DNA from 4 places in the Ralstonia chuxiongensis genome. Region 3 is predicted to be linked to each of the others. Evidence: predicted binding sites of a transcription regulator. Region 3 holds the regulator's gene; each other region holds the start of a gene.
The links. The regulator FNR, encoded in region 3, switches genes on or off when oxygen is low (the NO sensors DNR and NnrR bind a similar motif). The targets are predictions, from matches to a motif close to TTGATNNNNATCAA.
Positions count from the first base shown of each region.

Region 1: a site for FNR is predicted at 1,574-1,587, ahead of NKG59_RS03085 (DUF2249 domain-containing protein). Genes of this name have one in related genera too.
Region 2: a site for FNR is predicted at 3,728-3,741, ahead of adhP (alcohol dehydrogenase AdhP). Genes of this name have one in related genera too.
Region 4: a site for FNR is predicted at 2,418-2,431, ahead of NKG59_RS14395 (oxygen-binding di-iron domain-containing protein). Genes of this name have one in related genera too.

Region 1 is NZ_JAMYWC010000001.1:702,406-709,951, reverse strand. It holds gene NKG59_RS03090 (nitric-oxide reductase large subunit) at 1-1,170, opposite strand, end outside; gene NKG59_RS03085 (DUF2249 domain-containing protein) at 1,203-1,493, opposite strand; gene nirK (copper-containing nitrite reductase) at 1,767-3,266, shown strand; gene NKG59_RS03075 (formylglycine-generating enzyme family protein) at 3,283-4,074, shown strand; gene NKG59_RS03070 (SCO family protein) at 4,071-4,655, shown strand; gene NKG59_RS03065 (fumarylacetoacetate hydrolase family protein) at 4,674-5,522, opposite strand; gene NKG59_RS03060 (GntR family transcriptional regulator) at 5,519-6,301, opposite strand; gene NKG59_RS03055 (MFS transporter) at 6,518-7,546, shown strand, end outside.
Region 2 is NZ_JAMYWC010000009.1:79,117-86,662, reverse strand. It holds gene NKG59_RS24065 (Crp/Fnr family transcriptional regulator) at 94-825, opposite strand; gene NKG59_RS24060 (HD domain-containing protein) at 954-1,583, shown strand; gene NKG59_RS24055 (2-hydroxyacid dehydrogenase) at 1,593-2,588, opposite strand; gene adhP (alcohol dehydrogenase AdhP) at 2,648-3,670, opposite strand; gene sbcB (exodeoxyribonuclease I) at 3,818-5,257, shown strand; gene NKG59_RS24040 (indolepyruvate ferredoxin oxidoreductase family protein) at 5,333-7,546, opposite strand, start outside.
Region 3 is NZ_JAMYWC010000003.1:671,392-678,937, reverse strand. It holds gene scpB (SMC-Scp complex subunit ScpB) at 1-151, opposite strand, end outside; gene NKG59_RS12470 (sulfite exporter TauE/SafE family protein) at 635-1,378, opposite strand; gene fnr (fumarate/nitrate reduction transcriptional regulator Fnr) at 1,556-2,284, shown strand; gene NKG59_RS12460 (hypothetical protein) at 2,306-2,560, opposite strand; gene NKG59_RS12455 (FixH family protein) at 2,557-2,784, opposite strand; gene ccoG (cytochrome c oxidase accessory protein CcoG) at 2,811-4,274, opposite strand; gene ccoP (cytochrome-c oxidase, cbb3-type subunit III) at 4,271-5,194, opposite strand; gene NKG59_RS12440 (cbb3-type cytochrome oxidase subunit 3) at 5,207-5,389, opposite strand; gene ccoO (cytochrome-c oxidase, cbb3-type subunit II) at 5,393-6,076, opposite strand; gene ccoN (cytochrome-c oxidase, cbb3-type subunit I) at 6,087-7,544, opposite strand.
Region 4 is NZ_JAMYWC010000004.1:195,745-203,290, reverse strand. It holds gene NKG59_RS14405 (AMP-binding protein) at 1-648, opposite strand, end outside; gene NKG59_RS14400 (TetR/AcrR family transcriptional regulator) at 849-1,559, shown strand; gene NKG59_RS14395 (oxygen-binding di-iron domain-containing protein) at 1,543-2,358, opposite strand; gene NKG59_RS14390 (DEAD/DEAH box helicase) at 2,609-4,090, shown strand; gene gluQRS (tRNA glutamyl-Q(34) synthetase GluQRS) at 4,116-5,060, opposite strand; gene NKG59_RS14380 (LysR family transcriptional regulator) at 5,123-6,025, opposite strand; gene NKG59_RS14375 (pirin family protein) at 6,132-6,830, shown strand; gene NKG59_RS14370 (flavodoxin family protein) at 6,908-7,480, shown strand.

The DNA of each region.
Region 1 (7,546 bases), on a different contig from region 3:
GCGATGTTGCAGCGTGCCAAGCCAGCCGGTGGCGATGGAGCCCACCACGATAAAGATCAGCGCCCAGAACAGCACATCAACGCCCAGCTTCTGGAACTTCGGTTCACGCCCCGACAGCAGCGGCGCAATGTACAGGCCCGTAGCCAGCCACGCCGTGGCAATCCACAGCACGCCCAGTTGCGTGTGCACCGTGCGGCTGATGACATACGGCAGCACTTGCGCCAGCGGAATCCCGAAGAACGATTCACCCTCCACCGCATAGTGCGCGGTGATGGCGCCCATGCCGATCTGCACCAGCATCAGGCCGATCACGGCAAAGAAGTACTTGCGCGTGGCCTTCATCGACGGCGTGGCAACCACGTTGAGGAACGGATCGGCCGGCAGCGGCGCAGTCTCCTCTTCGTGCTTGCTGCTGCCGTGCAGCCACAGCATGGCGGCAATACCGCCGAGCAGCAGCACGATGCTGACCATCGACCACATGGCGGCACCGCCGGTCATGGTGTTGCCCACGAGCGGTTCATGCGGCCAGTTGCTCGTATACGAGATGTCGGTCTCGCCTGGGCGGTCGGCAGCGGCGGCCCACGACGTCCAGAAGAAGAACGCAGCCAGGGCTTCGCGATCGGCCGCCTCCGGCAGCACGCCGGTAGCCATGGCGTATTGATCACGCAGCGTTGCCAGCGACGGATCGGTTCCGAACAGGGCCTCGAAGTGCTGCGACACACCGCGGATGGCCTCTGCGCGCTCACGCGACACGGTCAGGATGTCGTGTTCCGCGTCGTACGTATTGCGGCGCATTTCCTCTTTTACGCTGGCGTCGACGGCGGCTTGCTGCACGGTCGTCAACGGCGCATCGGTATCGAACTGCTGATGCGCGCGGATGGCTTGCAGCGCCGTGGCTTCACGGTGCAGCCAATCGGCAGACCAGTCAGGCGCAACGTAGCTACCGTGGCCCCAGACGGTGCCAAGCTGCTGGCCGCCGGCTGCCAGCCAGGCTTCTTGGCCGCGCTGGATTTGTTCGCCGGTAAAGAGCACCTCGCCCACAGAGGTGACGACGGCATGCGGAATCGGCGGCGCTGCCAGATAGATCTGCCGGCCCAGATAGCCCAATGCTCCGAACGACAGGATGAAGATCAGGCCGAGCCACCGCCATAGCCTTTGGTTGTTTTTCATGACAAGGTTCCTTGCAGGATGCAATCGGAAGTTCAGGCGCCACCACCGCAACCACCACAGCAGTGGCCAGCGCTGGCGGCAGATGCCACCTTGGTGATGGCAACGCGCCACGTGCCGGGGCCGCGCTCAAGGTAGTCCCAGGAAAACTGGCCCGGGCGCTCCACTTGAAACTGCGACTGCAGCGGGCGCGGATCGTGATCGTTGATCAGCTCCAGGCTCTGGCCGATGCCGAGTTCCCCGAAGGCGGAGAAGATCAGCGGATGGCGCTCGCGCGGCGCCAGCACGCGGAGGTCGAGCTGGATGGTGGAGGCGGACTGTGTCATGGGGATTCCCTTTGTGGGTGTCGCATCAAAAAGATGCATTAAGGATGCAACTATATTACTGAGGGGAATCTCCGGTGTTATTGATGTACATCAGATGCTTGTTTTATGGGTATCTTGATGTGGCGAATCACGCCACGACTGGGCTTGCGCGCCACGCGGTGCGGTGGATGTACCGGTCGGGGCCGGTTTTCGTTTGCGCTGTATCAAAGCCCTAATGGCCTCCGGGGCCTAACGTGGAGCGGACGACACCAGACCGATACACGGGAGAAAAAAATGAGCCGTCTTCACACCGTCCGCAGCCTGATGCGCGCGGGCTTGATTTCTGTGGTGCTGGGCGCACTGCTTGCGGGCACTGCGGCCCGCGCCGCCAGCGCCAAGTTGCCGGGTGACTTCGGACCGCCGCGTGGCGAGCCGATCCACGCCGTCCTCACGAGTCCGCCGCTTGTGCCACCGCCGGTCCACCGGAACTATCCAGCCAAGGTCATCGTGGAGCTGGAAGTGGTCGAGAAGGAAATGCAGATCTCCGAAGGCGTCAGCTACACCTTCTGGACGTTCGGCGGCACCGTTCCCGGCAGTTTCATCCGCGTGCGTCAGGGCGACACGGTGGAGTTCCACCTCAAGAATCACCCGAGCAGCAAGATGCCGCACAACATCGACCTGCACGGCGTGACCGGGCCGGGCGGCGGCGCAGCATCGAGCTTCACCGCACCTGGCCATGAATCGCAGTTCACCTTCAAGGCGCTCAACGAGGGCATCTACGTCTACCACTGCGCCACCGCGCCCGTGGGCATGCATATCGCCAACGGCATGTACGGCCTGATCCTGGTCGAACCGCCCGAAGGCCTGCCCAAGGTTGATCACGAGTACTACGTCATGCAGGGCGATTTCTACACGGCCGGCAAGTACCGCGAGAAGGGCCTGCAGCCATTCGACATGGAAAAGGCCATCGACGAACGCCCGAGCTACGTCCTGTTCAACGGTGCCGAAGGTGCGCTTACCGGCGACAAGGCGCTGCACGCCAAGGTGGGTGAAACGGTGCGCATCTTCGTTGGCAACGGCGGGCCCAATCTGGTTTCCAGCTTCCACGTGATCGGCGCCATCTTCGATCAGGTGCGCTACGAGGGCGGCACCAACGTGCAGAAGAACGTGCAGACCACGTTGATCCCGGCGGGTGGCGCGGCGGTTGTGAAGTTCACCGCGCGCGTGCCCGGCAGCTATGTGCTGGTTGACCACTCGATCTTCCGAGCCTTCAACAAGGGCGCCATGGCGATCCTCAAGGTGGATGGCCCGGAGAACAAGCTCGTCTATTCCGGCAAGGAACTGGATTCGGTGTACCTGGGCGATCGTGCGGCACCCAATATGAGCGCCGTCACCAAGGCGACCGAGGCGTCGGTGAGCGGCACGCTGACCGTGCAGGATCAGGTGCAGGCAGGCCGCGCGCTGTTTGCGGGTACCTGTTCGGTGTGCCACCAGGGCAATGGCGCCGGGTTGCCGGGCGTGTTCCCGCCGCTTGCCAAGTCGGATTTCCTGGCGGCGGATCCGAAGCGCGCCATGAACATCGTGCTGCATGGCCTGAACGGCAAGATCAAGGTCAACGGGCAGGAATACGACTCCGTCATGCCGCCGATGACGCAGCTCAATGACGACGAGGTCGCCAACATCCTGACCTACGTGCTCAACAGCTGGGACAACCCCGGCGGCCGCGTGAGCGCAGACGACGTGAAGAAGGTGCGTGCCCAGCCGGCGCCCGCCAAGGCGGTGGCCGAACATTGACCAGATCCGCACGACCATGGGCCGCCTGACCTTGCACCTTGCTGCCATGTTGATGGCGCTGGCTAGCGCTGCCGCACAGGGCGCCGCCTATGTGCGGTTGCCCGGCGGCGACTTCGACAGCGTGCTGCCCCAGAACGCACCGGGGCAGCCGCAGCGGGTGCGCATCGAGCCGTTTGAGTTGCGCACCACGCCGGTCACCATCGGTGAGTTCCAGGCCTTCGTGCAACGTCACGAGGCCTGGCAGCGCGGCCGGGTGCCGCAAGTCTTTGCAGGCAAGGCCTACCTTGCCGACTGGGCCGATGCGACGCACGCCGATGCGCAAGCCTCACCTCAAGCGCCGGTGACTGGCGTGAGCTGGTTTGCGGCCCGTGCCTACTGCGAAAGCGAAGGCGCGCGCCTGCCGACGTGGCTGGAGTGGGAATCCGCCGCCGCGGCCGACGCCACACGCGCAGACGCCCGCGACGACCCGCAATGGGCGCAACGCATTCTCGGCTGGTACGAACGGCCCGCCACGCGTGTGTTGCCACCCGTTGGCGGCCCAGCGGATGTCCATGGCGTGCGCGATCTGCACGGCCTGATCTGGGAATGGGTCGACGATTTCAACGCACTCTTCATCGCCGGGGACAGCCGCACGCAGGGCGACCCCGACAAGCAGAAGTTTTGCGGCGCCGGTGCCATCAGCATCGTGCGCCGCGACAGCTACGCCGTGCTGATGCGCGTGGCGTTGCTGTCATCCCTTGAGGGCGCCGATGCCACGGGAAGCCTTGGCTTTCGCTGCGCCCGATCCATCAATGGAGAACGTCCATGACGCTTCTTAAGCAACTTTGCCGTGCCTTCGTGGCACTCCTGCTCGCAGGTGCCGCCGCAGGCGCGCTTGCCGCCGGGCCCGTCGCTTCGGGCTCGCTGTATCAATCTGACGTGGCGTTGACCGACCAGAACGGCCGCGTCTTCCACCTGGCAGACCTGCGCGGCGAGCCGGTACTCGTGAGCATGTTCTATTCGTCGTGCCAGATGGTCTGCCCGATGATCTTCGAGACCATTCGCGCCACGCTGGCCAAGGGCGGAAAGCCCGCGCACGACGGCGTGCGTGTCCTGATGGTGACGGTCGATCCGGAGCGAGATTCCGTTGCGGCGCTCAAGAAGACGGCCAACGCGCATGGCGCCGACGACCGCTGGCAAGTCGCCCGCGCAAACGCCAGCGGCACGCGCGAGGTGGCCGCGCTGCTGGGCGTGCAATACCGGCGCCTTGCAGATGGCGATTTCAACCATTCGAGCACGATCCTGCTGCTGGACGCAGAAGGGCGCATCACCGCGCGCACCAATACGCTGGGCGCGGTCGATCCGAAGCTGGTGGATGCCATGCGCAAGCTGGTGGCGGCGCAACGCTAAGCCTGCCGCGCCGCATGTCTAGGCTTTGGTGTAGGCGGCAACCGTCTGCGTCTGCACGCCAAGGCCGTCGATGCCCAGGCGCATGGTGTCACCGGCCTTGAGATAGCGCGGGGGCTTGGCTCCCATGCCGACGCCGGGCGGCGTGCCGGTACAAATCAGGTCACCCGGGTGCAGCGTCATGAAGCGGCTGACGTAGCTCACCAGATGCGCCACGCCAAACACCATGGTCGCCGTGTTGCCCCGCTGCGCACGTTCGCCATTGACGTCAAGCCACAGGCCAAGCGCTTGCGGGTCGGGCACTTCGTCACGCGTGACCAGCCACGGGCCGACGGGGCAGAAGGTATCGCAGCCCTTGCCCTTGTCCCACGTGCCGCCGCGCTCAAGCTGGAACTCGCGCTCCGACACATCGTTCACCACGCAATAACCGGCAACGTGTGAGAGTGCTTCTTCGCGGGAAACATCGCTCGCCGTCTTGCCGATCACCACACCGAGTTCAACTTCCCAGTCGGTCTTTTCAGAGCCGCGCGGCAGCATGACCGCATCATCGGGGCCGTTCAGAGCGCTGTTTGCTTTAAGAAAGAGGATGGGCTCAGCAGGAGGCGGCAAGCCGGCCTCGACTGCGTGGTCGGCATAGTTCAGGCCGATCGCGATGATCTTGCCGATGCCGGTCCATGGCACGCCAAAACGGCTATCCGGCATCAAGGGCAAGGCGGTGATGTCGACGCCCGCGAGCTGCGCGAGGGCGGCATCGGACAACTGCTGCGGGCCCAGTTCGCCAACCACACCAGACAGGTCGCGCACGTGGCCTTGCATATCGATCAGGCCCGGGCGTTCTGCGCCGGGCGCCCCCACGCGTACGAGTTTCATTGCGCGCCTTTCTTGGGGGCTTCCTTGGTCGATCGGGTCGGGCGCCCGGCCTCGGCCAGGCTGCTTGCCACGACGCTCAGCACTTCCTTGGCGGTGTTCTCCGAGTGCAGGCGCAGCACTTCTGCCAGGCGCGGGCGCCCTGGCTCGCGAAGGGCGGCCATGATGGCTTCGTGTTCTTCGTGCGATTCCTGCCAGCGCAGCGTGTCGGCGTTGGCCGCGCCGCGCGCGCGGTGCACCTTGCTCATCAACGTCGCGTAAATGCCGGCCAGCACAGGGTTGGCCGTGCCATCGATGATGAGCTGGTGAATTTCCTGGTTGATGCGGAAGTACTCGGTGCGCCTGCCTGCCGCGTGTGCGTCGAGCATTGCCTGGTGCTTGCGTTCTAGACGCGCCAGAGCCACCTCGGACAGCCGCGCCGCCGCCAGTTCTCCAGCCGTGAATTCCAGCCCATGCAGCGTTTCGAAGGTTGCGCGCAGTTCATCCAGATCGAGCGGGGCGACGCGGTAGCCGATGTACTGCCGATGCAGCACCAGACCCTCGGCCACCAGCACCTTGAGCGCCTCGCGCAGCGGCGTCTTGGAAACATCGAACATTTCACAGAACGCACGCTCGTCGATGCGGGCGCCGGGCGGCAGTTCGCCTTCTTCGATGAGGGTGCGCAGGCGCGAGGCGATTTCGGCTGACATGCCGAGCGTTCGCAGGCGAGGGGATTGGAGCAGCGGTTGAGTCACAGACGTCACCAGAATGGGGAAGATGCACCACAAAAGGCTATCACACACCGATATTGTGCTTTTCACATTCAATAAAATCAACAACTTACAGATGTTGTAATTACAGATTACGTATCCTATACTCGGCCACGTTGCGCAACACAAACCAATCAAATCGACTCAGGAGGTCGTTTCGGTGGGCGGAGTTGGGGCGGATCGGCGTCAAGACCGGCCCCCAAGCCCGTTTTCCGAAACGACTTCCGGAGCTACCAGGAGACACGCGTAATGGAAACCACAAGCCCGGCCCCGGCCATGGCGCTAACGGAGACGAAGAGCTCTGTGCGCTGGAAGATTTTCTTGATGATGTTGATGCTGATTTCCATCAACTACGTCGACCGCGCATCGTTGTCGGTCGCCATGCCGTTGATTGCGAAGGAATTCAACATCGGCCCGGCGGCGCAAGGCTTACTGCTGAGTTCATTCTTTCTGACGTACGCGCTCATGCAGATTCCGGGCGGCATGCTGGCCGACCGCTTCGGGCCGCGAGTGGTGATTGCGGGTGCCACGCTGGGCTGGGGCTTCTTCCAATCCATTGCGGCGCTGTGTACCGGTTGGGTGCCGTTGCTCATCACGCGTCTTGGCCTGGGTGCTGCCGAGGCGCCCATCTACCCCGCCGGGGGCAAGCTCAACGCCATCTGGATGACGCAGAACGAACGCGGTCGCGGTGCAACGCTGCTCGACGGCGGCGCGCCGCTGGGCGCGGCACTGGGCGCACTCATCATCGCTGGGCTGATCGCCGAATTCGGTTCGTGGCGCACGTCGTTCGTGGTGGCCGGTATCGGGACAATGGTGGCGGGCCTCTTCTCGTGGTGGTACATCCGCAACCACCCGCGCGAGCATCCGTCCGTCAATGATGCTGAAGCCTCCTACATCGAAGATGCACATGCCGCCGACCAGGCTGCTGAACCCGCCGCTGTCAGCGGCAACGTGCTGGACTTTTTCAAGTACCGCTCGGTGTGGGGCATGTTCTTCGGCTGGATGTGCTTCAACGCATTGTTCTACGGTCTGCTGACCTGGATGCCGACCTATCTGTCGAAGGTGCATGGGCTGGACATCAAGGAGATGGGCGGTGCCGTGTTCACCATGTTCTTCTCCGGTTTTGTGGGCGAGATGGTGGGTGGATGGATTGCGGACAAATGGATGGCCACCGGGGCATCGCGAGCCCGGGTGCTGCGCACGCTGTTCGGCATTGCTTCGGTACTGGCCACGATCGCCATCTACACGGTGGCGCGCTTCAAGGAGCCGGCCGTCGTG
Region 2 (7,546 bases), on a different contig from region 3:
GAGATGGGTGCGGTGGCGGCAAGCAGACTCGCGGCAAAAAATTCATTCTATGGGTGCAAGTTGCGGCGCGCGTGCCCCATGCGCAGGGCAAGCTCAGGAAGCGTGACCGTCGATCAGCCGCCGCAAAGCTGCCGTGTCGACGACCTCGACTGTGCGGTAATGGCAGCGGATCCAGCCTGCGCGCTGCCAAGCCTGCAGGTACTTGGAAATCGTCTGCCGCGAGCGTGCCAGCATCCGGCCCAGCTCTTCATTGCTGGCGGCGACGGTGCGGCCATCGCCGGCGCGGGCGAGCTGCAGCAGCCGTTGGGCGAGCCGCGCATCGGCGGGCATTTCGCTGGCGTGCTCGAACTCGTCGAAGATCAAGCGGATGCGCTGGCAGAGCTGCTGCATCAACGCCCACATGCCGGCCGGGTAGGCAGACACCACGCGCGCAAACGCCGCGCTGCCAAGCAGGACGAGCGTGGTGGGCCCCTGCGCATGGGCGCTGTGCGTGCGGCCACCGCCGTCAATGAGTGCGATCTCGCCAAACCATTCGCCGGCGCGCAGCACGCCGTAGACGAGTTCGCTGCCGCCGTCGGTCGTTCGGCTGATGCGCACGCGGCCGCGCACGATCAGGAACATGCCCTGCGCCGGGCCGCCGTGCGGGTGGATGCATTCGCCGTCAGGGTAGGTGACCAGGCGCGCGGTGGGCGCGATCTCGGCCAGCAGATCGGCGGGGGCGTCGCGCAGCCAGCCCTGCGCGAGCTGCGAGGGCGTGGGAGCCGGGGCGGTATGGGAGGCGTCTGCGGGCATGGCGGCAGGATGCGGCGAAGGCAGTCCGATCATTGTCAAACGCTTGACAGTCTGCATGCAAGCGCCGGGCAGAGAATGCCCCATCAGCCGCGCAGCCATTCAATACGACAATACGACGCGGCACCGACGCGACCATTCCGGCGACGAAGGAGACACCCCCAATGACCGATCCGAAGCACACCGCCCCGCGCGCAACGTTTTCCCACATGGAGCACGGCACCCGCGAGGACTGGGCCGCCATCTCGGCCGAGTTCATGCCCTATGCCCGCGCATTGCCCGACCGCGTGCTCGCGCACCTGAAGCTGCTCGACGGCGATTGCGGCGGCTTCCCGATCGATCGTCTCGCGCACTCGCTGCAAACCGCAACGCTGGCCCACCGCGACGGCCGCGACGAGGAATACGTGGTCTGCGCGCTGCTGCACGACATTGGCGACACGCTGGGCAGCTTCAACCACCCGGACATCGCCGCGGCCATCCTCAAGCCGTTCGTGAGCCCGGAAAACCTGTGGATGGTCGAGAAGCACGGCATCTTCCAGGGCTACTACTTCTTCCACCATCTGGGGCTCGACCGCAACCTGCGCGAGCAGTACCGCAGCCAGCCCGAGCTGTTCGAGCGCACGGCCGAGTTCTGCGCCAAATACGACGCCGCCGCCTTCATGGCCGATTACGACAACCTGCCGCTCTCGTTCTTCGAGCCGATGGTGCGACGCGTGCTGGCCAAGCCACGCAACTCCATTTACGTGAAGGAAGGCGAAAGCGAGCTGTCCCAGCCGAAAGCCAAGGCAGCTTGATTTGCGGGTCTAGGCCTTCACCACATTGACGGGTGCGCCGGCCGCCCAGGCCGCCACGTTGGCGAGCGTGGTGTCGGCAATGCCCGCCAGCGCCTCGCGCGTGAAGAACGCCTGATGCGCGGTCACGATGACGTTGGGAAAGCTCAGCAGCCGTGCCAGCACGTCGTCCTGCAGCACGTCGGCGGAGCGGTCTTCGAAGAACAGATCCGCCTCTTCTTCGTACACGTCCAGCCCGAGGTGGCCGAGCTGGCCGGTCTTGAGGGCGTCGATCAGGGCGGGGCTGTCGACCAGGCCGCCGCGGCTCGTGTTGATGAGCATCGCGCCCGGCTTCATGCTGGCGAGCGCGCTGGCGTCGATCAGGTGATGTGTGCCAGCGTTGAGCGGACAGTGCAGGCTGACGATATCGGCCTGCGCCAGCAATTCCGGCAGCGGCACGTAGCGCACGCCCAGCGCCGTCAGAGAGGCCTGCGGAAACGGATCGAATGCCAGCAACTGGCAGCCGAAGCCCGCCATGATCCGCGCGAACACCTGCCCGATCTGCCCGGTGCCGACCACGCCGACGGTCTTGCCCGCCAGGTCGAAGCCCAGCAATCCATCCAATGAGAAATCGCCTTCGCGCGTCCGATTGCAGGCACGGTGCAGCCGCCGGTTGAGCGTGAGGATCATGCCGGCCGCATGTTCGGCCACCGCGTGCGGCGAATAGGCCGGCACGCGTACCACCGTCAGCCCCAGGCGCTGCGCGGCCGGCAGATCGACGTGGTTGAAGCCTGCCGAGCGCAGCGCAATCAGGCGCGTGCCGCCCGCTGCCAGCGCTTCGAGCACTTCCGCATCGAGGCAATCATTCACGAACGGGCACACCGCTTCAAAGCCCGCTGCGAGGCACGCCGTTTGCGCGTCAAGGTGCGCGCGCTGGAAAACGAGGTCGAAGCTGTGACCGCCGCGCGCGAGTGAGGCGCGGAAGCTGTCTTCGTCGTAACGGTGGCTGCTGAAAAAGAGGATACGCATGGCGGTGGGGCAAGCGGATGTGATGCCCGCAGCTTACTCGCACCGCCGGGTGGCGGCACTCAGAGCGTCAGGACGATGCGGCCATCCACCTTGCCGGCCTTCAGATCGGCCAACACCTGGTTGATGTTGTCGAGCTTGTCGCGGTGAATATGGGCGCGCACCAGCCCCTCGGCGGCAAACTCCAGGGACTCTTGCAGATCACGCCGCGTGCCGACGATCGAGCCGCGCACCGTGATGCCATTGAGCACCGTGGAGAAGATCGGCAGCGGAAAATCGCCGGGCGGCAGCCCATTGAGCGAGATCGTCCCGCCGCGCCGCACCATGCCCAGCGCTTGTGCAAAGGCACTGCGCGACACCGCCGTCACGAGCACGCCGTGCACACCGCCGATCTCTTTCTGAATCACGGCTGCGGGGTCCTGCTGCGAGGCATCGACGACGAGCTTGGCCCCCAACTCGCGTGCCAGCGCGAGCTTGTCCGGCGCCACGTCCACGGCCACCACATGCAGGCCCATGGCGATCGCATACTGCACCGCCACGTGTCCCAGCCCGCCAATGCCGGAAATGGCGATCCACTGGCCGGGCCGCGTATCCGTCATGCGGATGCCCTTGTAGACCGTCACCCCCGCGCAGAGGATCGGTGCGATCTCTTCAAAGCTGACCTGCGCGGGCAGGTGGCCGACGTAGTTCGGATCGGCCAGTACGTATTCGGCATAGCCGCCGTTGACGGAGTAGCCGGTGTTCTGCTGCTCGTGGCAGAGGGTTTCCCAGCCGCTCAGGCAGTGCTCGCAGTGGCCACAGGCGGTGTAGAGCCAGGGCACACCCACGCGGTCGCCTTCCTTGACGGCGGTCACGCCTTCGCCCACCGCCGCCACATAGCCGACCCCTTCGTGCCCGGGGATGAACGGCAAGCTGGGTTTGACGGGCCAGTCGCCATCGGCAGCGTGCAGGTCTGTGTGGCAGACGCCCGAGGCCGCGATCTTGACAAGAATCTGCCCGCGCCCAGGTGTGGGAACCGGCACTTCTTCAATGCGCAAGGGCTCGCCAAACGCATGGACAACCGCAGCTTTCATCGACTGGGCCATGAGACATCTCCTGGTTGGGGGGAGATACCAGTCTGGTCGACGCCTGCCCGGAGCGGGTTGATGTGAGTCAACCGCCAGGGCGAGCGAGCGGGGCCGTCAACACTGTTAGCATGCCGGCATCTTCAGTCTTTCCAACGAGCTGCTGCCTTGCCCGTCACTCCCACCTTTCTCTGGCACGACTACGAAACCTTCGGCGCCGTGCCGCGCCGTGATCGTCCGGCCCAGTTTGCGGGCATCCGCACCGATGCCGAGCTGAACGAGATCGGCGAGCCTGTCGAATTGTTCTGCCAGCCGTCCAACGATTGGCTGCCCGATCCGGTGTCGTGCCTCATCACCGGCATCACGCCGCAGCAGTGCGCCAGGCAGGGCGTTCCGGAGTACCGCTTCGCCCAGGCCATCGAGCGCGAACTGGGCACGCCCGGCACCATCGGCGTCGGCTACAACACCATCCGCTTTGATGACGAGGTCACGCGCCACTTGTTCTGGCGCAACCTGATCGACCCGTACGCACGCGAGTGGCAGAACGAATGCGGGCGCTGGGATCTGCTCGACGTGGTGCGCACCACCTGGGCGCTCCGCCCAGAAGGCATCCAATGGCCAAAGCACGAAGACGGCCGGCCGAGCTTCAAGCTGGAGCATCTCTCTAAGGCCAACGGTCTGGTGCACGAGGCAGCGCACGATGCGGTGTCCGATGTGCGCGCGACGATTGCGCTGGCGCGCCTCATTCGCAACGCGCAGCCGCGCCTGTTCGATTTTTGTCTGGCGCTGCGCAAGAAAGACCGCGTGGTGGCCGAGATCGGCGATGCGCCGCGGCCGTTGCTGCATATTTCCGGCATGTACGGCGTGGAGCGCGGCTGCATGGCCGTGGTGTGGCCGCTGGGCGGTCACCCGACCAACAAGAACGAGTTGATTGTGTGGGACCTGGCGTTCGACCCGTCGGAGCTGTTCCACATGGATGTCGCGACGATCCGCGAGCGCATGTTCACGCGCACGGCTGACCTGGCCGAAGGCACCACGCGGCTGCCGATCAAGTCGATCCACATCAACAAGTCGCCCATCGTCATCAGCAACATGAAGACGCTGCAACCCGCGCAGGCAGAACGCTGGGGCATCGACTTCGCCACCATTGAACGCCACGCCGCCATCGCGCAGGGTGCGCCGGACATGCGTGATACGTGGCGTCAGGTGTACGCCCGCGAGCTGGAGCCGATCGAAGACGTTGACCAGAACCTCTACGGCGGATTTGTCGGCAACGACGACCGCCGCATGCTCAACGAGCTGCGCACGCTCAGCGGCGAGCAACTCGCGCGCCTGCATGCGGATTTTGCCGATGCGCGCCTGCCTGAGCTGCTGTTCCGCTACCGCGCACGCAATTTCCCCGATACGTTGAACGAAGAGGAATACGAGCAGTGGGAGCAACTGCGCGCCGAGCGCCTGTTCGAAGGCCGCGATGGCTATCTGACCTTCGAGGTCTTCGGCGAACGGCTTCAACAATTGGGCGCGGAAGCCACGGAAAAAGGCGACGCGCGCGCGCAGAACATCCTGCAGGATCTGTACGACTACGCACAGCAGATCGCACCGGGCTGACGAAGCGGACACGCGCAAAGAAAAACGGAGGCCGAAGCCTCCGTTTTTTCATGGCGATGCCTAAAGCGGCGCGGATCAGGCCGCCTGCTGCGCCGCTGCCGGATCGCGCCACTGTGCCAGCAGCTTGTTCCAGCGGATACGCGCCGCCGCCAGGTTGGCTTCTTTCACATGGCCGAAGCCGCGGATGTCCTCCGGCAGGCGAGCCAGTTCCACGGCCTGCCCCAGCTTCTGTGCCGTCAGCCCCCGCGCGAGTTCATCCACCAGCGCGCGGTATTCGCCGATCAGCGCGCGCTCGGTGCGGCGCTCTTCGGTCTTGCCGAAGAGGTCGAATGCCGTGCCGCGCAGGCCCTTGAACTTGGCGAGCAGCTTGAAGATGCGCATCGTGTTCGGACCGAAGCGCTGCTTGACCAGGTGGCCCTTCTCGTCACGCTTGGCAATCATGGGCGGCGCAAGCCAGAAGTTGAGCTGGTAATCGCGGCCGGGCTCGCCTTCGAATTGCGCGCGTAGCTTGTCGAGGAATGCCGGGTCGGTGTACAGGCGAGCGACTTCGTATTCGTCCTTGTACGCCATCAGCTTCGACAGGTTGCGCGCCACCGCTTCCGTGAACGCCAGCGGCTGGCCGGCGCCCACCACGGCAGCTTCCGCTGCACGCACGCGTTCCACCACTGCGCGGAACTCAGCGGCATACGCTGCGTTCTGGTACGCGGTCAGCAGATCAACACGGCGGGCGATCAGCGTGTCCAGCGAGGGCAGGGCGATGACGTCGGCTTTGGCACGCGGCGCATCGTCGGCGAGCTTGAGCACCGCATCGCGGTCTTGCGCGAGGTGGCGGCCCCATTCGAACGCGGTCTTGTTCTTCTCGACGGCCACGCCGTTGAGTTCGATCGCGCGGATGAGCGCGTCGTGCGTCAGCGGAAGCCAGCCTTTCTGCCACGCAAAGCCCAGCACGAGCGGATTGGTGTAGATGGCGTCGCCCAGCAGGCGCACGGCCAGCGTGTTGGCGTCTTCAAACGCGCAGGCATCGCCGATGGCCGCACGAATATCCGCCTCCGCCGAGCTGCCCGGGAAGCGCCAGTTCGGGTTCTTGATGAAATCGGCCGTGGGCGATGCGGTGCTGTTGACGATGGCGCGCGTCTGTCCGTGCTGCACCTTCGACAGCACTTCGTCTGATGCCGAGACAATCGCGTCGCAGCCGATCACCAGATCCGCCTCGCCCATGGCGATGCGCGTGGCGTGAATCGAATCCGGACGCTCGCCGATCTGCACGTGCGAGAGCACGGCGCCGCCTTTCTGCGCCAGGCCCGCCATGTCGAGCACGGTCACGCCCTTGCCTTCGATGTGCGCGGCCATGCCGAGCAGGCCACCGATGGTGACCACGCCCGTGCCGCCCACGCCCGTCACCAGCACGCCGTACGCGCGCTGGATGGCCGGCAGCTCAGGATGCGGCAGCAGCGGCAGCCCTTCCATCGACACGCCGTGCGACTCGGGCTTGCGCACCTGCGCGCCTTCGGCCGTTACGAAGCTCGGGCAGAAGCCGTTCACGCACGAGAAATCCTTGTTGCACGAAGACTGGTTGATCTTGCGCTTGGTGCCCAGCTCCGTGTCCAGCGGTTCGACCGACAGGCAGTTCGACTTGACCGAGCAATCGCCGCAGCCTTCGCACACCGCATCGTTGATGAACGCGCGGCGTGCCGGATCGACCATCGTGCCGCGCTTGCGGCGGCGGCGCTTTTCGGTTGCGCAGGTCTGGTCGTAGATCAGCACGCTGGTGCCTTGCACCTCGCGCAGCTCGCGTTGAATCGCGTCGAGGCGATCGCGGTGGTGCACCGTCACGCCCTCTGGCAGCTCGATTTTTCCAGATGCGGCGGCGTTGTACTTCTCGGGCTCGTCCGTGACGATGACGATGCGCGATGTGCCTTCCGCATGCACCTGCGCGGCAATCTGCGGCACCGACAGCGGGCCGTCGACCGGCTGGCCGCCCGTCATGGCCACGGCGTCGTTGTAGAGGATCTTGTAGGTGATGTTCACCTTGGCCGCGATCGAGGCGCGAATCGCCAGCAGGCCCGAGTGGTAATACGTGCCGTCGCCCAGGTTGGCGAACACGTGCTTGTCGCCCGAGAACGGCATCTGGCCGATCCACGCCACACCTTCGCCGCCCATCTGGCTGAAGGTGTCGGTGCGGCGGTCCATCCACACGGTCATGTAGTGGCAGCCGATGCCGGCCAGCGCGCGCGAGCCTTCCGGCACGTTGGTCGACGTGTTGTGCGGGCAGCCCGAGCAGAACCACGG
Region 3 (7,546 bases):
GCCAATCCTGGCGCAGCTCTTCGAGCAGCACACGGATGGTGTCTGCGGACACATCTTCGTCGAAGAGCTTGCGCAAGTCATTGACTCGCAACGGGTCCTGCGCGCAGATCAGCGCGGTTTCGAGGACGATCTTCGCCTCTTGGGTATTCATCGGGTTGAGCGGCTCGTCATTGCTCGCGCACGGCCAGTCGCCGTCACGCTTGAGGTTTGTCGTCCCACCGCGAAGCACGCGGCATTTCTGAATGCTGTTGCCCGCCCGGGCCCGGCGCGCGAAGGCCAATCATCCAATTGGAGCCTGCACCGAAACGCAGTGGCTGTGCCCGCAAAGTAGGGCCGGAGGAGCGAGTTGATCCGGTGCCGGTCAGGCACCACAAGGGCAATTTCTTCCGCCGCCATGGGGACGGATACTGCGCCGGACGACTACCAAGAAGAACGGCAGCCCGCCCGAATCGACTGTCCAGGGGACTCTACCGCTGGATGGCATCGCTTGGCGCCGCGCTTAGGATTGTTGATTTGCGCGGGTGGCGAATCGAATTGCGGTTGATTGTAGGGCAATTTCCAGCAGCGCCGCAACCGGGAAGATGTCCTAGCCTCCTATCATGGGACGATTGGCAATTTTTGCCTGCCTGAACGCCTACAGCACCAGACAGAATCCGTGTGCGTTAAGCATCTCCGGCAACCAGATTGCGTGAGCCAGCCCCCAGACCCCAAACCCGGCGATGGCGATGCCGGCCGCGCCCCGCGCCCATCGCTGGCGCGACAGCCCACGCAGCCACCCAGCCAGACCAGACATCATCAGCAGGTTGGGCAGCGTACCCGCACCAAAGGCGAGCATGACCACGGCCCCGGAAGCGGCGTTGCCTGCCAACAACGCCACAGCCAATGCGCCGTAGACCATCCCACACGGCACCAGCCCCCACGCCATACCCGTGAGATAGCGGCGCAGTAACGGTGGCTGACGCTGCAGCCTACCGCCCAGCGTGGCGGCGCCTCGAGACAGGCCTCCTGCCACGCGGCCAAGCAAGCGTTCAAGCCACACACTGCGCCACGCATCCCCTGCGGACCGAACAAGCAGCAAAACCCCGTAGGCGACCAGCAATGCGCTAGCGAACGCAAACAAGCCGCGTTGAATCGGCAGCCATTGCTGGCGCCAGACGGTCGCGCCCATGGCACCCATGATTGCGCCCAGCAACGCATAGGTGGTCAGCCGGCCGGCATGCATGACGACCTGTTCAAACCAAAGCCGGCGACGGGACACGATCCGCACCGCCACAGCGCCACGTTCGGCTGCGAGTGCGATACCGCTGCACATCGCCAGACAATGCACACCGCCGAGCAATGCAATCAGGAAAACGCTCACAAGCGCCGCGGCACTCATCTTTCTGACGCTCTTTTGATATGGACCAAGGTTTTTGTCTTACTGTTGCGAACCAAGCGTAATTGACGCGTTTTGCCGCATCGGAAATGTCCGAGGACAAGAAGGTCGCCGTTATAATAAGCTGGCGCTGTAAAACAAGAATTACTCATTTCACCTTCCCGAAATTCGCCCCCGCCCGTGCTCACTCGAATCGCACTTACCGACCAAGCCTCGCGTTGTTCCACCTGTGTACTCGGGCAAATCTGCCTGCCGGTGGGAATGAACTCGGATGACGTGCGCAAGATGGACGATTTGGTCGGCGAGCGCATCCGCATTAAGAAGGGGCAATCGCTCTATTCTCTGGGTGAGCCGCTGGAGGCGGTTTACGGCATTCGTTTCGGCACACTCAAAACCCATCTGACGCTTGAAGACGGTCGGCATCAGATCACAGGGTTCCACCTGCCGGGTGAAATCGTCGGGCTCGATGGCATTGGCGATATGCGCCACGTGTCGGACGCCACCGCGCTTGAAGATACCGAAGTCTGCGTGGTGCGCTACGACGAGTTGCAGCACCTTTCGCGCCGGCTGCCTTCGCTGCAGCATCAGTTCTTGCGCATCATGAGCAAGGAGATTTCGCAGGATCATCTGATGCTGCTCACACTGGGCTCCATGCGTGCGGAAGAGCGTCTCGCAGCATTCTTGCTCAACCTCTCGAAGCGTTCGGCCCAGCGCGGATATTCGTCGACCGAGTTTGTGCTGCGCATGAGCCGCGAAGAACTTGGCAGCTATCTGGGTCTCAAGCTCGAAACCGTCAGCCGCCTGTTCTCGCGCTTTGCCGAAGCGGGTCTCATCCAGATCCGCCAACGCCACGTCAAGCTGATCGACCTGGCCGGCCTGCGCCAGGTCATGAGCGGTCAGGCGGCCTAAGCTGCCTTTCATGGCTCCCGCTCAGACGAGCGGGTGTTCATGCGCTTCCAGCTTGCCAATGCCCGGCGACACATAGAGCGTCAACGCGCTCGACAATGCGCACAGCAACCAGAACACAAAGAAGGACACGGTGTAAACCGCCTGGGCCGACACCGTGATCTGCTCGCCGAAGAAGCGCAGATCGACGGGGTCTACCACCGCGAAGACCACCAGCTCAGCCAGGGCCGCCGACAGAAATGCCGGCCACAGAATCCACATCAGCAGTCGACGCTTCATCGGGCCTCCGTGTGAATGGCATGCGCCGGTGCGCCCGTCGTCTTTTCAACGACCAAACCGCGCCGCACGACGTTGTCATGAATAACAGCATCGGGATGCGATATCGCCAGCCAAATGGTGACGCCGCAGCCGACCATGGCGACGAACGGCCCTGCCATCAGCAGCCACGGCCACGGCTCGCGCCACCAAGGACGGGCCTGTGCGGAAGATTGCGTTGCGTGCATCGTTGCCTCCTGTTGGGGATGCCGCATCAGCGCGGCACGATGAAGCTCGACGGTTCGCGCAGTACAAGGCTGTCGCTACCGCTGTCTGCATGGATGACGAAACGGATTTTGTGCGAGCCGGGGGCGGCATCGTCGGCCGGCCGGCGCACGCGCACTGGCAGCAGCCGGTTAGCCGCTGGCGGCAGTTCCAGTGTGGTCGATTCGCCGCGACCGCCCTCCACGTCCAGTTCCGGCATGCCCTCGGCGGTGATGGTCACGCGCATGGGGTGCTCGGACGCGTTCATCAGTTGCAGGCGATAAACGTTCTCGATCTTGCCGCCGTCCACTTCACGCGCCAGCGCACCACGATCACGAATCACGTCAACCTTGAGCGGCTGCCGCATCGCCAATGCCACGATGAACCCGGTGAAGAGCACCAGCATGATCCCGGTATAGATCAGCACGCGCGGACGCATCAGATGTCGCCGGGCTTCCTTCGGGCTGAGCCGATCAAGCATCGCGCGTTCCGACGTGTAGCGGATCAAACCGCGCGGGTAGCGCATCTTGTCCATGACCTGGTCACAGGCGTCAATGCAGGCGCCACAACCGATGCATTCGTATTGCAGCCCTTGACGGATGTCGATGCCGGTCGGGCACACCTGCACGCAGATGCTGCAGTCGACGCAAGCACCCAGACCCTGGGCTTCGAAATCGGCGTTGCGCGAACGGCTGCCGCGCGGCTCGCCGCGCTGCGTGTCATACGTGACGACGTAGGTATCGGGATCGACCATCACGCTCTGGAAACGAGCGTAGGGACACATGTAGCGGCAGACTTGCTCGCGCATGAAACCAGCGTTGCCCCACGTCGCAAATGCGTAGAACAACATCCAGAATGTCTGCCAAGGACCGAGCGACAGCGTCCAGGTCTCCATGCCCAGATCGCGGATCGGCGTGAAGAAACCCACGAAGGTAAAGCCCGTCCACAGGGCGATGAGGATCCAGGCCGAATGCTTTGCGGCCTTCAGGCGGAATTTGCGCAGGCTCCAACGCTCACCGTCGAGGCGGATGCGCGCGAAGCGATCTCCTTCGATGTGCCGCTCGATCCACATGAAAATCTCGGTGTAGACCGTCTGCGGACAGGCATAGCCGCAAAAGAGCCGCCCCGCCACCGCCGTAAATAGAAACAGCGCGAGCGCCGACAGCACCAGCAGCAACGTCAGATAGATGACATCCTGCGGCCACAATACGAGGCCAAAGAGGTAGAACTTGCGGGCGCCCAGGTCGAACAGCACCGCTTGGCGACCGTTCCACTGGAACCACGGCAAGCCATAAAAGATGGCTTGCGTGGCCAGAACCAGCCAGACTCGCCAACGCGCAAAGGCGCCGGTCACGGCGCGCGGATAAATCTTGCGCCGGACCTCATAGAGCATCTGCTCGGTGGGGGCGTCGTCGGCGCCCGCCGCCGCGGTGGCGGGCGTCATCGGGCGCCAGGCTGGTTCTTTGTCGCTCATTGCTCGTGACTCGTATTGCTATTCGACAGACCCCAGACGTAGGCCGCCAGCATGCGGATCTTCTCTGGTGAGAGCAGGTTCTCGTGTGCCGGCATCGTGTTGTCACGACCCTTGAGGATGGTCTCGACGATGGTTGCTTCCGAACTGCCGTACAGCCAGACGCGGTCGGTCAGGTTAGGTGCGCCAAGTGTCTGATTGCCCTTGCCGCTTGCCGTGTGGCAGGCCGCGCAGACCGACTTGAACGTCGGTTCACCACGCGCTGCCTTGATCGGGTCGTAAGACAGGCCCGACAGCGAGCGCACGTAGTTGGCCACGTTGACAGCCTGGTTGCCATCCACCACCGCAGCCAGCGAGGGCATGACACCGTGACGCCCCTTGGTGATAGTGGTCAGGATCGTCTCGGGCTCGCCGCCGTACAGCCAGTCGCTGTCGGTCAGGTTCGGGAAGCCCTTCGAGCCGCCAGCGTCGGAGCCATGGCACTGCGCGCAGTTGTTCAGGAACAGGCGCTGGCCAATCTCATGGGCCTGCGGGTCGGCGGCGATCTGCTTGATGTCCATGCTGGCATAACGCTCATAGACCGGACGGACCTGTGCATCGGCTGCAGCGCGCTGCGCCGCCAATTCGCCCCGTGTCGAGAAACCAAGCGCGCCGCCGTATGAACCCAACCCCGGGTAGAGGATCAGGTACCCCAACGCAAAGATGCACGACAGCAGGAACATCCACATCCACCAGCGTGGCAGCGGATTGTTCAGTTCGCGCAGGTCGCCGTCCCATACATGGCCGGTGTCCTCGCCCGCGCTATGACCGGGCGCAATCTGAATGCGCCGCTGCGAAAACAGCAACCAGACACACCACACGATGCCGACTAGGGCGATCGCTGCGATGTAATACCCCCAGAACTCCGAAATGAAGTCGCTCATGATTCTGTGTCCTTATTGATGCGGGCGCGACGCGTCTGCGTGCGCACCGGCGACCTCGGCCTCATCGGGCAGCAGGAACGGCAGCATGGCCGATTCCGCATTCGCACCGCGGCGATGCGCGGAGAATGCCCACCAGGTAATGCAGACGAACAGCACGAGGAAGACGGCAGTCGCAATTGCACTCAGCGTGGCCATGGCTTACTCCTTCGCTGCAACGGTGGCAGGCGCGGCGGCCGGAGCAACAGCCACGTCCCGGACGTTACGCAGCTCCACGCCAAGGCCTTGCAGATAGGCGACCACGGCGTCTTCTTCCGTTTTGCCCGCGAGTTGCTCGCGCGCCCCGGCGATCTGGGCATCCGTGTACGGCACACCCAGCTGACGCAGGACATGCATCTTCTTCTCGATGTCGCTGTTATCCAGCGGCGTCTTCGAGAGCCACGCATATGACGGCATGTTCGACTCGGGCACCACTTCACGCGGATCACGGAGGTGGATGCGATGCCAGTCGTCCGAATAGCGCTGCCCAACGCGCGCCAGATCCGGGCCCGTGCGCTTGGAACCCCACAGGAACGGGTGATCGAACACCGACTCGCCAGCCAGCGAATAGTGGCCATAGCGCTCGGTCTCGGCGCGAAGCGTACGCACTTGCTGTGAGTGGCAGCCAACGCAGCCTTCGCGGATGTAGATGTCGCGCCCCGCCAGCCGCAGCGGCGAATACGGGGCGATGCCCTTGACCGGTTCAGTGGTCGAATGCTGGAAGAACAGCGGCAAGATCTGCACCAGGCCCGCAATGCTGACGACGACGAGCGTCATCACGATCAGCAAGCCGATGTTCTTTTCCAGCGTCTCGTGCGAGAAAAACTTGTTGGATTGATTGCTCATGTTCCCCTCCTCACTGAGCTGCGACCATCGGGGTCTGGGCCGATTGAGGAATCGGTGCATCGATTGCCTTGCTGCCCTGGATGGTCTTGAACACGTTGAATGCCATCAGCAGCATGCCGCCCAGGAAGCACAGGCCGCCAGCCAAGCGAATCAGGTAGAACGGGTACGTTGCCTTGACCGCTTCGACAAAGCTGTAGGTCAGCGTGCCGTCAGCCTCGGTGGCGCGCCACATCAGGCCCTGCATCACGCCGGCAACCCACATGGCGGCGATGTAGAGCACCACGCCGATGGTCGCCACCCAGAAGTGCACCTCGATCAGGCGCGTGCTGTACATCTTCTGCTGGCCAAACAGGCGCGGGATCATGTAGTACATCGAGCCGATGGTGATCATTGCCACCCAGCCCAGGGCGCCGGAGTGCACGTGGCCGATCGTCCAGTCGGTGTAGTGCGACAGCGCATTCACGGTCTTGATGGACATCATCGAGCCCTCGAACGTCGCCATGCCGTAGAACGACAGTGCCACCACGAGGAACTTCAAGATCGGATCGGTGCGCAGTTTGTGCCAGGCACCCGACAGGGTCATGATCCCGTTGATCATGCCGCCCCACGACGGCGCCAGCAGAATGAGCGAGAACACCATGCCCAGCGACTGCGCCCAGTCGGGCAGCGACGTGTACTGGAGGTGGTGCGGACCCGCCCACATGTAGGTGAAATTCAGCGCCCAGAAGTGGACGATCGAGAGGCGATACGAATAGATCGGACGCTCGGCCTGCTTGGGCACGAAGTAATACATCATGCCCAGGAAGCTGGTGGTCAGGAAGAAGCCCACTGCGTTGTGACCGTACCACCATTGCACCATCGCATCCTGCACGCCGGCATAAGCCGAGTACGACTTCCACATCGACACCGGCAATTCAGCGTTGTTGACGATATGCAACAGAGCAATCGTGATGATGTAGGCGCCGAAGAACCAATTGGCCACGTAGATGTGCCGGGTCTTGCGCTTGGCGATTGTGCCGAAGAACACGATCGCGTAAGCCACCCACACCACGGTGATCAGGATGTCGATCGGCCATTCGAGTTCGGCGTATTCCTTCGAGCTTGTGTAGCCCAGCGGGAGGGTGATGGCGGCTGCCACGATCACTGCCTGCCAGCCCCAGAACGTGAAGGCGGCAAGCTTGTCGGAAAGCAGACGCACCTGGCAGGTACGCTGCACGATGTAGTAAGACGTCGCAAACAGAGCGCTGCCGCCAAACGCAAAGATGACGGCATTCGTGTGCAGAGGACGCAGCCGACCATAGGTCAGCCAAGGCACCCCGAAATTCAGTTGCGGCCAGATCAACTGGGCCGCGATCAGCGCACCGACCGCCATACCGACGATGCCCCAGACGATCGTCATGATCGAGAACTGGCGAACAACGCGGTAATTGAAGGTCTGGGTGGGCTGCAACGCGCTGGACGATTGCATGC
Region 4 (7,546 bases), on a different contig from region 3:
GGTGTAGTTGAGCGCGGCAACTGCATCGAGTGAGGCGGGCGGCAGGGGAATCGGCGTGGTCTGTGCCAATGCGGGCAACAGGTCGATTGCATCGTCGCAGGCCAGCGGCGGCTCGGTCAGCATTGCCGGGAGCGGCAGCGTCGGCAGCGCGGGCAGCACGTCTGCGTAACGGGTGACGAGGACGTGCTCGATCGATGTTTCGGGCCGCACGTCACGCACCAGCGGCATGAGGCGATCCAGCGTGACGATGGCGCGCGGTGTGGCGTCGCTCAGCGCATGCATCAACTCCGCTCGCTGCGACAGCGGGCTGATCGGCACATACACGGCGCCCAACTTGAGAATGCCGAAAAACACCGCATTGAATTGCGGGCAGTTCGACAGGAACACCGCAACGCGGTCGCCCGCGCCAATGCCGTGTTGCGCGAGCAGCGCAGCGAAGCGGTCGGAGAGATCGTCGAGCTGGGCGAACGTCGTGTCGTGCCCGTAAAAGTGGATGGCCGGTTTGTCTGGCGTGGTGCGGGCCCAGTGCCGCAGATAGTCGGTGAGGGCAGCGCGCCCGATCGGGTACTGCGGCTCGCGGGGGGTATCGACCGGCCATGCGCGCGCCCAGAGCGCGCGAACGCGGCCGAGATACTCGGACTCGTCCATCGCCAAAGCTTGTCTCCGTTGGGTTGTGCAGTGCGTGCGCACGGCGGCGCCGCACTATCTATACTGAAAAGTAATTTTTTATACCAACGGGTAAGAATATAGAAAGCGTTCTTTGATGCGTCAAGCAATTAAGAGCAATGATGTCGCCAGATGCGCGTATGCCACGGCGCATACGCGGGCGACATGCGAAAATACGCGCCATGTCCATCGTCCGCAAATCTGCCGTTCCCGACGTGCAACCGTCGGCTGAAGCCGAGGCCCCCGAGGCCTCTGGCGTCACACCGCCAGTCACGCGCCCGCATATCGCCGAGCGGCAGGAGGCCCGCCGCCGGCAGATTCTCGACACAGCTGCGCAACTCTTTTTCACCAAAGGCTATGCCGGCATGACGATGAGCGACCTGTGCAGCGCGCTGGGCGTGACCAAGCCGGCGGTGTACTACTACTTCACCGACAAGTACGAGATTTTCGACATTCTGTGTCGCGAGGCCGCACAGGTGTGTCTGTCGGCCATCCGTGAGACCGCCGACCCGGCCCTACCCGTGCGGGAGCGTCTGCAGGCGTGTCTGCTGGAAATGGCGCGTCGTTGCATCGACTGCCACTACGCCGCGGCGCTCACGTACCGCGATCGGCAATACCTGCGCCCCGAAACGGTGGAGTGGCTGCACGGCATGTCGCGGGCGTATTACCGCGATCTCTATGCGCTGCTCGACGAGGGCAAGCGCGCCGGCGTGTTCGACTTTGGCGATGCGCGCGTCGCCGCGCACTCGATGGGCGGTGTGATGGGGTTTATGTATACGTGGCACGATCCATCGCGCATCGACGCCGGCGTACTGGCGCACGAGCTGTCGAGCGCCATGATGAAGATCATTCTGCCGGCCGCTCCGGCATCTGGCGTTAAACGCGCGTCTTGAGCGTCGCGCCGGCCGGCGCCTTCGGCAACGCAGGCAGGCGGAAGACTTCGGGCGTCATCAAGTCGATGCCGCAGTCGAGCGTCTCAACCCAGTCGATGAACCGGTTGACCATGGCTTTGCCATGGAAGGCTTGGCCGTGCTGCGGCACGATCCATTCAATATCGAGCCCTCGCACCATCTGCGCCCACAGCCGGCACACGCGGTTGCCGCTCATGTAGCGGCGGTGGAAGGGCGCCATCAGCGGCAGGTGCGCGTCAAAATCTTCCACTGGCTTGGCGGCCACATTGGCGTGCACCATCGACGCCCCCAGATCGCCTGAGAACAGGATGCGCGACACCGGATCGTAGAACTGGAAATTGCCTTCCGAATGCAGGAAATGCGCCGGCACCGCCAGCAGATGCGATTGCCCCAGCGGAATCGCCATGCCCGTATCCGGAATCGGCACGATGCGGCCTTCGGTTTTGCCGACGCTGCAGAAGTGGGGCAGAAAGCGTTCCCACACGCGCGAGATCAGGATGTCGCAGCTTGAGCTCGTCAGCCACCGTCCCGCCGAAGCGACGATGTCGGGGTCCGCATGCGAGGCCAGCACGTAGTCGAGCTGCTTGGGCGGAAAGTACCGGTTCATCGCCAAAAACAGCGCGTTGTAGGTCATCTGACCCCCTGGGTCGATCAGCGCGCCGTGGCCGTGATCGACGATCAGGAATTGGTTTGTCTGCACCGGCAGGTCATCGTGATCGTCGACCAGGTCGGAAAACATCAGGCAGACGTGCTCGGGCGTTTCATAGAGCGTGGTGACCATGGGAGAGCGCAGCCGCGGTTGGAATGCTCCGATGGTCGCGCAGGGCGGGGCGGCCACACTTGATCCGTGTCAAGGCAGGTGTGACGCCGGCGTTGGCCTGGGTGGCCGATCATCCGGCCCGGGCTGAGTCTCACGTGATAAACTCTTGATCTTTAACGCTTTGCGCGAGCCGCACGCGGGTTTTCCGCTTGGGTCTGGCGCGCCGCCATGCCAACCGGCATGCCGCATCTCCCCTATGAATACTGCAACGATGTCTGAAGCGTCAGAAGCGCCGGCCAATGAATCGGTGACATTCGACAGCTTCGGCCTGCATCCGGACGTCCTCCGCGCGCTGACCGAAAGCGGTTACACCAAGCCCACACCCATTCAGGCTGCCGCCATTCCGGTGGTGACCGCCGGCCGCGACGTCATGGGCGCAGCGCAAACCGGCACCGGCAAGACCGCCGGTTTCTCGCTGCCGATCATCCATAACCTGCTGCCCGACGCCAACACGAGCGCGTCGCCCGCGCGTCATCCGGTGCGGGCGCTGATTCTCACGCCCACGCGCGAGCTTGCCGACCAGGTGTACGACAACGTCGCCAAGTACGCGAAATACACGGCGCTGCGCTGCGCCGTCGTGTTCGGCGGTGTCGACATGAACCCGCAGACGGAGCAACTGCGCCGCGGCGTGGAAATCCTCGTTGCCACGCCGGGCCGTCTGCTCGATCACGTGCAGCAGCGCAGCGTGAACCTCTCGCAGGTGCGCATGCTGGTGCTGGATGAAGCCGACCGCATGCTCGACATGGGCTTCCTGCCCGACCTGCAGCGCATCATCAACCTGCTGCCGGCGCACCGCCAGACGCTGCTGTTCTCGGCCACGTTCTCGCCCGAGATCAAGAAGCTGGCCGCCAGCTACCTGCGTCATCCGCAAACCATTGAAGTGGCACGCAGCAACGCCACGGCAGAGAACGTCCGCCAGGTCATCTACACGGTGCCGGACAACCACAAGCAAGCGGCGCTCGTGCATCTGCTGCGCCAGCGCGCAGAGCAAGGCCTGCCGCGCCAGTGCATCGTGTTCTCCAACAGCAAGATCGGCTGCTCGCGCCTGGCGCGCGCGCTGGAGCGCGAAGGCATCAACGCCAACGCCATCCACGGCGACAAGACGCAGACCGAGCGCATGCAAACGCTCGAAGCCTTCAAGCAAGGTACCGTGGATGTGCTGGTCGCCACCGACGTGGCGGCGCGCGGTCTCGATATCTCGCAGATGCCGTGCGTGATCAACTTCGACCTCCCGTTCAACGCGGAAGACTACGTGCACCGCATCGGCCGCACGGGTCGTGCCGGTGCTTCCGGTGACGCACTGTCGCTGTTCGCGCCAGGCGATGAGCGGTTCCTGGCCGACATCGAAAAGCTGATCAAGCGCAACCTGCCGCGCGAGCAACTCGCTGATTTCGACCCGACTGGCGAACAGGCGCGTGACCGTGAACGCCGTGAGCGCGATGAAAAGCGTGCCCGCAGCGAAGTCCGCCGCTCCCGCGAGCGCGACGATCGCAACGGTGCCCGCGTGTTGGATCACACGATCGTGCGCCCGCCGTTCCGCCCATCGGACGACCCGTTCTTCAATCGCCCGTACGAATCGTCTCTGCCAGCGGAATCGGCAGAAGCTGCCAAGCCAGCGCAGGCGACCGGGCATCCGCGTACCGCCAAGCGCCCGATTGCGGCGCTGCTCGGTGGCGTGCCGCGCAAGCGTTAAGTCAGTCTGTCGAAAACGGCGGCAACTATGCCGCCGTGGTCAATCGTGCAAGGCGATTGGCCCATGCCGGGACGGCGTCCCGGTAGAACTCCTCCACATCCCCAGCACGAATGTCCAGCCCGAGGTGCTGTGCCGCTTCCGTTAGCGCGGCCAGCGGTTGACTGCGGTTGATGGCGCGTGCGCCCGTCTGCTTGCTGAGTTTCTCGCCGTCGGCGTTCACCACCACGGGCACGTGCAAGTAGCGCAACGCCGGCAGCCCAAGCAGCTGCTGCAGATAGATCTGGCGCGGCGTCGAGTCGAGCAGGTCGGCGCCCCGCACGACGTCCGTGATGCCTTGCGTGGCATCGTCCACCACCACCGCAATCTGGTACGCCCACATGCCGTCCGCGCGCTTGAGCACGAAGTCGCCTACGGTTTCAGCCAGGTTCTGGCATTGCGTGCCTTGCCAGCGATCGTTGAAGCAGATGGTGGCGGCATCGGCATCCGGCACACGCACGCGCCAAGCGCGCGGCGGACGGCCGTGCAGCCCGTTGCGGCACGTGCCGGGATAGATCAGGGTCTGGTGACGCACATGCCCATTTGCGTCGATGCTGGTGACGGAGTCCGCAATCTCGCGGCGCGTGCAGCCGCACGGGTAGAGGCTGCCGTTCGCCTGCAGTTGCTCCAGCGCCTGTTCAAAGCGTGACAGGTGCGTGCTTTGCCACTGCGGCGCCTCGTCAGGAATGAGTCCGAGCACATCAAGTGTGGCGAGGATGTCGCGGTCGGCGCCGGGCACGTTGCGCTGGAAATCAATGTCTTCAATGCGCACGAGCCACGTGCCGCCATGTACGCGCGCATCCAGCCAGCTCGCCAGCGCGGTGACCAGCGAGCCGATATGCAACGGCCCGGTGGGCGAGGGCGCAAAGCGGCCCCGGTATTGGCCGCGCGACGACGTGGTGGATTCCGAAAAATCGAGATTGGCTTGGGACAACGCAACGCTCCGGGCTCAGAAGCCGATGCCGCTATTGTGCGCGATTTGTCCTCACGGGGCCCCTACTGCATCATCAGAGCCTGCCCCAGGCGCGGGTCTTCCAGCTTGTCGACCCACCATTGCAGCGCCTTGCCGCGCATGTTGTTGCGCCAGGCAACCTGAAACGTGCCGGCGCGCTTGTCTTCGGTGGTTTCCTTGGCGATCAGCACGCCGGAATCCAGATACGGCTGCGCCAGTGGCACCGGCAGCCAGCCGCAGCCGAGGCCACGAATCTGCGCCTGCACCTTGTCTGCCATGGACGGCACCACCAGCGTGTCCTGTCCGGCCATCACGCCGATGGTGCGTGCAGGCAGATTGCGCGATGTATCTCCCACGGCAACGATGCGATGCCGCGTGATGGCGGTTGCCGGCAACGGCTCCTCCATTTGTGCCAGCGGGTGATGTGCCGCCACTGCAAAGATGAACGGAATGTTGCCCACCGTGCGCGTCTGGATGCCCTGTACCTGCATCACCTGTGCCGGCCCGATCAGCAAGTCCGCGCGGCCGGAGAGAAGGGCGTCCCACGTGCCGGCCAGAACCTCCCGGCAGAAGCGCAATCGCGTGGCGGTGTTTTCGGCGTAGAAGTCCTGGATGACGGGCATGAGTGCGCGAAAGTGCACGAGATCGTCGACTACGATGGTCAACGTGGCTTCCCATCCGGTGGCGAGGCGCTTGACGCGGCGCGCGAGTTCGTCGGCGGCCTGCAGCAGGTGACGGCCTTCGTCGAGCAATGCGCGGCCAGCGGGCGTGAGTTCCGCTCGGTGGCGGCGGCGGTCAAACAGCAGGACATCGAGATCGTCTTCCAGCTTGCGCACCACGTATGTGAGCGCCGACGGCACTTTGCCCAGTTCGTGCGCCGCGGCGGCAAAGCTGCCCTTGCGTTCGATCGCGTCCAGCACTTCCAGAGATTCCAGCGAGAGCGCCATGTTCAGAATTTTTGATGTATTGAATCAAAGCTGTATCGCTTAACTATAGCCAATCTGCGTACCATTCACACATCGATGCAGTAATTTGGATAGGAGATTCATCAAAATGATTGAAATCCGCCCCTCTCAAGATCGCGGTTACGCAGACCACGGCTGGCTCAAGTCGTATCACAGCTTTTCGTTTGCCGATTACATGGACCCGGAACACGTTCAGTTCGGGCCGTTGCGCGTCATCAATGAAGACCGCGTCGCCGCTGGTATGGGTTTTGGCACCCATGGCCACCGCGACATGGAGATCATCAGCTACGTGCTGGATGGCGAACTGGCGCACAAGGACAGCATGGGCAACGGTAGCGTGCTGCGCCCCGGCGACGTACAACGCATGACGGCTGGGACAGGTGTGCGTCACTCCGAGTTCAACCACGCGCAGGACCAGGCCACGCATTTCCTGCAAATCTGGGTGCTCCCCGCACAGTTGAACCTCACGCCTGGCTACGAAGAACGCCATTTTGACGAGGCCGCCAAGCGCGGCAAGCTCGCCCTGATCGCCAGCACCGATGGTCGTGACGGTTCGGTGAAGGTGCACCAGGACATGGCGCTCTACGCCGGCAAGTTTGATGGCGCAGAAACTGCGTCCTTGGCCATTGCAGAGGGCCGCCGTGCTTATGTGCACGTGGTTCGCGGCAAGGTGAGCGTCAACGGTCGCACGCTGGTTGGCGGCGACGCAGCCAAGCTGACGCAAGAAGAGGCGGTGACGCTCTCGGGCGGCGAAGACAGCGAAGTGCTGGTGTTCGATCTGCCGTAATGTTCGTGGCGCACGCTGTGTGCGCCATTTTTCTTTTCCGTTGTTCTCCGCGGTACCCCAACCCCAAGAGGATTCCCATGGCACGAGTTGCAGTCGTTTATCACAGCGGTTATGGCCACACCAAGAAGCAGGCTGAGGCCGTGTTTGCGGGCGTGCAAGCAGCCGGCGCCGAAGCACACCTGATTTCGGTCACAGACGTCAACGATGACACGTGGGCGCTGCTGGCCGGCGTCGACACGATCGTCTTTGGCGCGCCGACGTACATGGGCGGCGTGTCGGGCGACTTCAAGAAATTTGCCGATGCGTCGTCCAAGGCGTGGTTCACGGGCGCGTGGAAGGACAAGATCGCCGCGGGGTTTACGAACTCCGCATCGATGAATGGCGACAAGTACGCGTCGATCCAGTACCTGTGGACGCTGTCGCAGCAGCACGGAATGATCTGGGTCGGCACGGGCATGATGCCGGCCAACAGCAAGGCCGCCACGCGCAACGACGTGAATTACCTGGCGGGCTTCGGCGGCGCTCTGGCGCAATCGCCGTCTGATGGGAGCCCTGAAGAGGGCCCGTTGCCAGGCGACCTGGAAACCGCCAAGCTATTCGGCGAGCGCATTGTTGCCATCACCAATCAGTTTGTGCGCGGCCGTCAGTAAAGCGGATCGCTCAAAGAAAAACGCCGGCATGTCCGGCGTTTTTTTATTGGTATGCCATGGCGGCTC